Regions from separate parts of the Streptomyces sp. NPDC127129 genome, predicted to be linked through region 1. Evidence: riboswitches for the same ligand, from Rfam matches in the RefSeq annotation. Region 1 holds a riboswitch; each other region holds the start of a gene.

Region 1 (2,252 bases):
GGCATCGATCCCCGGCACACCCTGGTCGTCGAGGACATCCGGACCGGCGACAACTACGTCGACGCGCTGAAGCGGGCCTTCGCCGCGCGGACCGTGGGCTCGCCCCGCGCACCCGAGCAGTACCGCGCGCCGGAGGAGTTCCACGAGGAGGGCACCACCGCCAACGCCTTCGACCAGATGGTCGACACCATCTGCACGTCGGCCGCCAAGGTCATCTACTTCGCCGGACGCCCGGTCCAGCTGCGGCAGTTCGTCAACGAACTGGGCAATCGGGGCTGCACCGAGAAGAAGTACACGATCATCACCGGCTCGGGAGCCTCCACGCTCTCCTCGGACAAGCTCCTCGACTGGAACGCCTTCCGCAAGGGGGTGACCCTCCAGTACGCCGCCGTCGCCCACCCCGATGCCTGGAGCGGGCCCAAGGCCCCCGCCACGGGCGGCTCCCCGGCCGCGTTCCGCGCCCTCGCCACGCTGGCGAGCAGCGAGGAGGTCGGGAACATCGGCCCGGTGGAGCTCACCGACTCGCGGACGATCACCTTCTACGACGCCGGGCTCACCGCGATCACCGCCATCCGGATGCGCGACGACGGCGACCCGGTCATCCCCACCCTCGGCCGCATCGGCGACTCGTGGCTGCGGCTGCACGGGATGGGCAAGGTCGACGGCGCGAGCGGCTGGATCTGCCTCGACAACTACGGCAACCCGTACAACAAGGCGGTCTCCGTGGTGGAGCTCGCGCCGGACGCGCCCGGCCGCATCCGCTTCGTCGGCCTCGCCTGGCCGACCGGCCGCCCCACACCGGCGGACTGCACCGCGAGCCGCAGCTGACACCACCCCTGCCGCCCTCGGATGCCGCCCGTCGGATGCCGTGAGGGCGGCGGGAAGGGAGGGCCCGGCGCGTTCCGTCATACGGGAAGGGCGTGCGGCGGCGCCGCCCGTCCGCCTAAGGTGGGCCTTGCAGCTGGTTCGCCCCGTCCGCCAGGCGGGATGCGTCGTAAGAGGGAACCCGGTGGAAATCCGGGACTGCCCCGCAGCGGTGAGCGGGAACGACCGCCGTCATACGCACTGGACCCGTACGGGTCTGGGAAGCGACGGCCACTAGGTGTCTGCCTCGGCAGGCGTGCCCGCGAGTCCGAAGACCTGCCCGTTGCCCGCGCGCGAACGTTCGCGTGCGGTGATCCCGGTGACCTCGTGGGCGGGTCGGCGCGCATATCGAGCGGCACGTGCGGCATGTCCGCGGCGTGGGCCGCCCGGTGGTTCGTTCCTTCGCGTCCACGTCCCGTCGCCGGGGCGTCCGAGGACACATCTCGCGAAGGAGAGTTCCGTGACATCGACGCCCGCACCCGCGGCGCCACGCGCCACCGTGTACGGCTACCCCCGGCAGGGTCGGAACCGTGAACTGAAGAAGGCCGTGGAGGGGTACTGGAAGGGCAGCGTCACCGCCGACGCGCTCCGGGAGACCGCGGCGGGCCTGCGCCGTTCGAACTGGCGACAGCTGGCCGACGCAGGTCTCCACGAGGTGCCGACCGGTGACTTCTCGTACTACGACCAGGTCCTCGACACCACCGTCATGGTGGGCGCCGTCCCCGAGCGGCACCGCGCCGCGGTGGACGCCGGCGCGCTGGACGGCTACTTCGCGATGGCCCGGGGCACCCAAGAGGCCGCCCCGCTGGAGATGACCAAGTGGTTCGACACCAACTACCACTACCTGGTGCCCGAACTCGGTCCCGGCACCGTCTTCTCCGCCGACTCGGGCAAGCAGGTCGCCGAGCTGAAGGAGGCCCTCGCGCTCGGACACGCCGCCCGGCCGGTCCTCGTCGGCCCGGTCACCTATCTGCTGCTGGCCAAGCCCGCGCCGGACGTGGCCCCGGACTTCGAGCCGCTGACCCTGCTGGACCGGCTGCTTCCGGTGTATGCGGAGGTCCTCGCCGATCTCCGCGCGGCCGGGGCCGAGTGGGTCCAGCTCGACGAACCCGCCCTGGTCCAGGACCGCACCCCGGCCGAGCTCAACGCCGCAGCCCGTGCCTACCGCGAGCTGGGTACGGCCACCGACCGGCCGAAGCTGCTCGTCGCCTCCTACTTCGGGCGGCTGGGCGACGCGCTGGGCGTCCTGGCCAAGGCTCCTGTCGAGGGGCTGGCCCTCGACTTCACCGGGTCGGGCGCCGCCAACCTCGACGACCTCGCCGCAGTCGGCGGACTGCCCGGCAGGCGCCTGGTCGCGGGCGTCGTCGACGGCCGCAACATCTGGATCA
Region 2 (2,252 bases), on a different contig from region 1:
CCGGAGGAAGGCGTCGGCCGCGGCGAGCGCGGCGCGCGGCGCGTCGGCGCCCGCGACGCGGAACGCCTGCCCGCCGACATGCACGAGCGCGTCGCCCCCGCCCGCCGAGGGCCCCGCTTCTGCGATCAAGGTCACATCTCCGCCGAGGCCCGCCACGTCACCGCGGCCGTCGTCCAGGGCGAAGAGGAAGCGGCCCGAGAGGGCCGCCGTCCAGGCTTCCGCGCACAGCAGCGCGTCCAGCTCCCGGGCCCACAACTGCACGTCCGCGTAGCCGAGTCCGTCCAGTCCGGCCGTCGGGGAGGCGACGATGTTGCGGACGCGTTCGTGGGTGGTCGAGGGCAGAAGGCCCGCCTCGGCCAGGCGGTCCGCCAGTTCCGCGCCGCAGCCCTCGCCGAGGCCCCGCAGCTCCACGTTCCCCCGGGACGTCACCGTCACCCGGCCGTCGCCGAGCGCATCCGCCGCGTCCGCCAGTACCTCGACCTGACGAGACGTCAACAGTCCTGCGGGCAGGCGCAGTCGGGCCAGGCGGCCGTCGTCGGCGGGGTGCAGTCGGAGCGCCCCGGGGCAGGCGTCGCCACGGTCCCGTATGAGAGGTTCGCCCTGGTTGGGCGCAGGGGGCGTGGTGGGCGGCATGGCGGCGAGCATACCGACGTGAATCCGGGTGACCACCCGGGCCGCCGAGCGCACGATCTACTATGCAGAACGGCATGGGGTCCCAGGACCCCGGGGAGGAAGCCCGGTGAGAATCCGGCGCGGTCCCGCCACTGTGAGCCGGGCCCCGGAAGGGGCCGGGTGAGTCAGGAACTCCTGCCGTCCATACGACCACCCGGGGCGCGGACAACCCCGAGGAAGGCCTGCGCACGCATGCGAATTCTGTTGCTGTCGCACTCCGACACCGACCTGCTCAGCGCCCGCGCGGCCGGCGGCCCCGTCGCGTACCGGTTCGCCAACCCCTCCCGTCTCGCCCTGGACGACCTGCCCGGGCTGCTGGACGGCGCCGACCTCGTTCTCGTACGCCTTCTCGGCGGTCTGCGTGCCTGGGAGGACGGCCTGGACGCCCTGCGGGCGACGGAGAAGCCGCTGGTCGTGCTCTCCGGGGAACAGGCCCCCGACGCCCAGCTGATGGAGGCCTCCACCGTCCCCGTCGGCGTCGCCACCGAGGCCCACGCCTACCTCGCGCACGGCGGCCCCGCCAACCTGGAGCAGCTGGCCCGGTTCCTCTCCGACACCGTGCTGCTCACCGGTCACGGCTTCGACGCCCCGGCCGCCGCGCCCACCTGGGGCCCGCTGGAGCGGGAATCGCGCGCCACCGACGGCCCGACCGTCGCCGTGCTCTACTACCGCGCCCACCACATGAGCGGGAACACCGCCTTCGTCGACGCGCTCTGCGCGGCGATCGAGGACGCGGGCGCCCGTGCGCTGCCGCTGTACGTCGCCTCCCTGCGCGCCCCCGAGCCGGAGCTGCTCGACACCCTGCGTACGGCCGACGCGATCGTCACCACCGTCCTCGCGGCCGGCGGCACCAAGCCCGCCGAGGCGCAGGCGGGCGGGGACGAGGACGCCTGGGACGCGGGCGCGCTCGCCGCCCTCGACGTGCCGATCCTGCAGGCGCTCTGCCTCACCGGCTCGCGCGCGGCCTGGGAGGAGAACGACGAGGGCCTCTCCCCGCTGGACGCCGCGAGCCAGGTCGCCGTGCCCGAGTTCGACGGCCGGCTCATCACCGTCCCGTTCTCCTTCAAGGAGATCGACGAGGACGGACTTCCGGCGTACGTCGCCGACACCGAGCGCGCCGCGCGCGTCGCCGGGATCGCGGTACGCCACGCCCGCCTGCGGCACATCCCGAACGCCGGGAAGAGGCTCGCCCTGGTCCTCTCCGCGTACCCGACCAAGCACTCCCGGATCGGCAACGCGGTCGGTCTCGACACCCCCGCCTCCGCCGTCGCGCTCCTGCGGCGCCTGCGCGAGGAGGGGTACGACTTCGGCCCGGTCGAGGAGATCCCGGGGCTGGTCTCCGGGGACGGCGACGAGCTGATCTACGCCCTGATCGAGGCGGGCGGCCACGACCAGGACTGGCTGACCGAGGAGCAGCTGGCCAAGAACCCCGTCCGCATCCCGGCCGCCGACTACAAGCGCTGGTACGCGCAGCTGCCGGCCGAGCTGCGCGAGGCCGTCGAGGAGCACTGGGGTCCGGCGCCCGGCGAGATGTTCCTCGACCGGTCCCGGAATCCCGAGGGCGACATCGTCCTCGCCGC
Region 3 (2,252 bases), on a different contig from region 1:
ACCCGGCCACGGCGGCAGGCACACCGCGCAGAGCGTCAGGCCGAAGCCGAGCGCCGCTTTCTCGCACGGGTGACGGCGGCGCCAGCGACTGCTGTGCGCCGCTGCGTCGATCGGCAGCACCGGCGGCTACTCGTCGCCGGACGTGGCCGCGGAGCCGGCCGTGGACGTGGCCGCGGAGGCGGGGGCCGGCGCGGGCGCCGGCACGGACCGCGACGACGTGGCGGCCGCGCGGGCCTCGCCCTGCCTGCGGCCCCTGTGCAGGCCGAAGTAGTAGGCGAGCACCCCGGCACCGAGGGCCGCCTGAAGGGAGAAGAGCGCCGACTCGATCTCACCGGACGGAGGCTCGTAGAGCGGGGAGAACCACGGCTCGTAGTCGGGATCGATCTCCGTGATCGCCGTCTCCGCCTCGGCGTCGGCGCCGGTGAACGGCTCCTCCTTGTGGTCGCCGAGCCCCAGGAGCAGCGGGAGGACGGCCAGTGCCCCGACGACGAGCAGCAACAGTGTGTTGATCTTCGCGTTCCGGCTCATCAGGCGCTCGCCTCCGCGTTCTCGTTCTTCTTCCGGGACGGGAGCAGAACCCCGAGGCGGGTCAGGTCCGCCTTGCTGGACTGTGTGAGCAGCCGCATGACGAGCACCGTCAGCAGGCCCTCGCTCACGGCGAGCGGCAGCTGCGTGACGGCGAAGATGGAGCCGAACTTGGCCAGCGCGCCGAGCACGCCGCTGCCCGGGTCCGGGAACGCCAGCGCGAGCTGGACGCTGGTCACGCAGTACGTCGACAGGTCGGCGACGAACGCCCCGAAGAACACGCTCACCATGAGCGGGACGTCGAAGCGGCGCAGCAGCCAGTACGTACCGAAACCGGCCCACGGCCCGACGATCGCCATCGAGAAGACGTTGGCGCCGAGCGTGGTGAGCCCGCCGTGGGCGAGCAGCAGCGCCTGGAACAGCAGGGTGATCGTGCCCAGGACCGCCATCACCGGCGGCCGGAACAGGATCGCGCCGAGACCCGTACCGGTCGGGTGCGAGCAACTGCCCGTCACCGAAGGGATCTTGAGCGCGGACAGAACGAAGGTGAACGCACCGGACGCACCGAGCAACAGGGTGGACTCGGGATTGGCCTTGACCTCACGGGTCAGCGCGCGGACACCGTGGACGACGAAGGGGGCGGACGCGACGCCCCAGGCGGCCGCGTGCACAGGGGGCAGATACCCCTCGGCTATATGCATGGTTGGGAGACCCTCTCCAGCACCTCGTGGATGGACAACGCACCCTGGCCGGTCTCCTGGCTGACGGGTCATGCCGCCGCGGCTCCGCCTTCCCACACCCCCGCGGTCTCCCGCGGCGGTCCAGTGGCTTCCCCGGAGGGATGGAGCCGGACTTCCCGATCACAGTGGCGAGGGCCGCACCGGTACCGCACCGGTTTCCCGTACACCAAGGCGCTGTGACATTAGTGGGTTGACCAGCTACATCACAACACGGGAGGCGCCGCGGACGGTGTGTGACGGATCTCCCGCACGCCCCACGCACCCCTGTCGCCCCCGCGCACGCCTCCCGCGCCCCCGTCTCACTCCTTCCGGTACGTGTACGCCTCAGAGGCCGCCGCCACCACCGCGTCCAGGTCCCCTCCGGCGCTCGCCGTGACGAGCGCGGCGACGGCACCCTCGACGAAGGGGGCGTCCACGAGCCGTGAGCCCTCGGGCAGCTCGTCTTCCTCGGCGAGCAGCGCCTTGACGGTCAGGACGGCGCTGCCGAGGTCGACGAGGAGGGCCACTCCGGCGCCCCCGTCGACCGCCTTCGCCGCCTCGGCGATCCGCTCGGAACTCGTGCCGAGACCCCCGTCCGGAGTGCCTCCGGCGGCGGCGACGGGAGCGGTCGCACCGCCGCCCGCGAGCCCCTGGGCCAGGGCGGCGACGGAGTCGGCCACGGCCGCGCTGTGCGAGACGAGCACGATGCCCACCGTGCCCTGCCGGCCGGTCATGCGGCGGCCACCTCCGCGAGGGCGGCGATCAGCAGGGCCGACGAGGTGGCCCCGGGATCCTGATGCCCGATGGAGCGTTCGCCCAGATAGCTCGCCCTGCCCTTGCGCGCCTGGAGTGGTACGGTCGCGAGCGCGCCGCGCCCGGCCGCGTCCCGGGCCGCGGCGAAGGAGCCGCCGAGCGCCTCGGCCGCGGGAGTGAGCGCGTCCAGCATGGTCTTGTCCCCGACCTGGGCACCGCCGAGCTGCGCGACGGCGGCGACACCGGCGGCCAGGG

The links. A riboswitch is a leader RNA that binds a small molecule or an ion and turns the genes downstream of it on or off. The one in region 1 is predicted to bind cobalamin.
Region 2: linked by a shared signal. The riboswitch ahead of cobN (cobaltochelatase subunit CobN) and the one ahead of metE (5-methyltetrahydropteroyltriglutamate--homocysteine S-methyltransferase) in region 1 are both predicted to bind cobalamin.
Region 3: linked by a shared signal. The riboswitch ahead of ACFVGW_RS29415 (energy-coupling factor ABC transporter permease) and the one ahead of metE (5-methyltetrahydropteroyltriglutamate--homocysteine S-methyltransferase) in region 1 are both predicted to bind cobalamin.

The regions. Positions count from the first base shown of each region.
Region 1 is NZ_JBHXTV010000022.1:1,543-3,794, reverse strand. Features, by position in the region: gene ACFVGW_RS32375 (hypothetical protein) at 1-828, shown strand, start outside; cobalamin riboswitch at 946-1,163, shown strand; gene metE (5-methyltetrahydropteroyltriglutamate--homocysteine S-methyltransferase) at 1,325-2,252, shown strand, end outside.
Region 2 is NZ_JBHXTV010000006.1:284,666-286,917, forward strand. Features, by position in the region: gene ACFVGW_RS14320 (cobalamin biosynthesis protein CobG) at 1-645, opposite strand, end outside; cobalamin riboswitch at 689-828, shown strand; gene cobN (cobaltochelatase subunit CobN) at 865-2,252, shown strand, end outside.
Region 3 is NZ_JBHXTV010000017.1:173,374-175,625, forward strand. Features, by position in the region: gene cbiQ (cobalt ECF transporter T component CbiQ) at 1-120, opposite strand, end outside; gene ACFVGW_RS29410 (energy-coupling factor ABC transporter substrate-binding protein) at 127-528, opposite strand; gene ACFVGW_RS29415 (energy-coupling factor ABC transporter permease) at 528-1,226, opposite strand; cobalamin riboswitch at 1,255-1,479, opposite strand; gene ACFVGW_RS29420 (PTS-dependent dihydroxyacetone kinase phosphotransferase subunit DhaM) at 1,565-1,978, opposite strand; gene dhaL (dihydroxyacetone kinase subunit DhaL) at 1,975-2,252, opposite strand, start outside.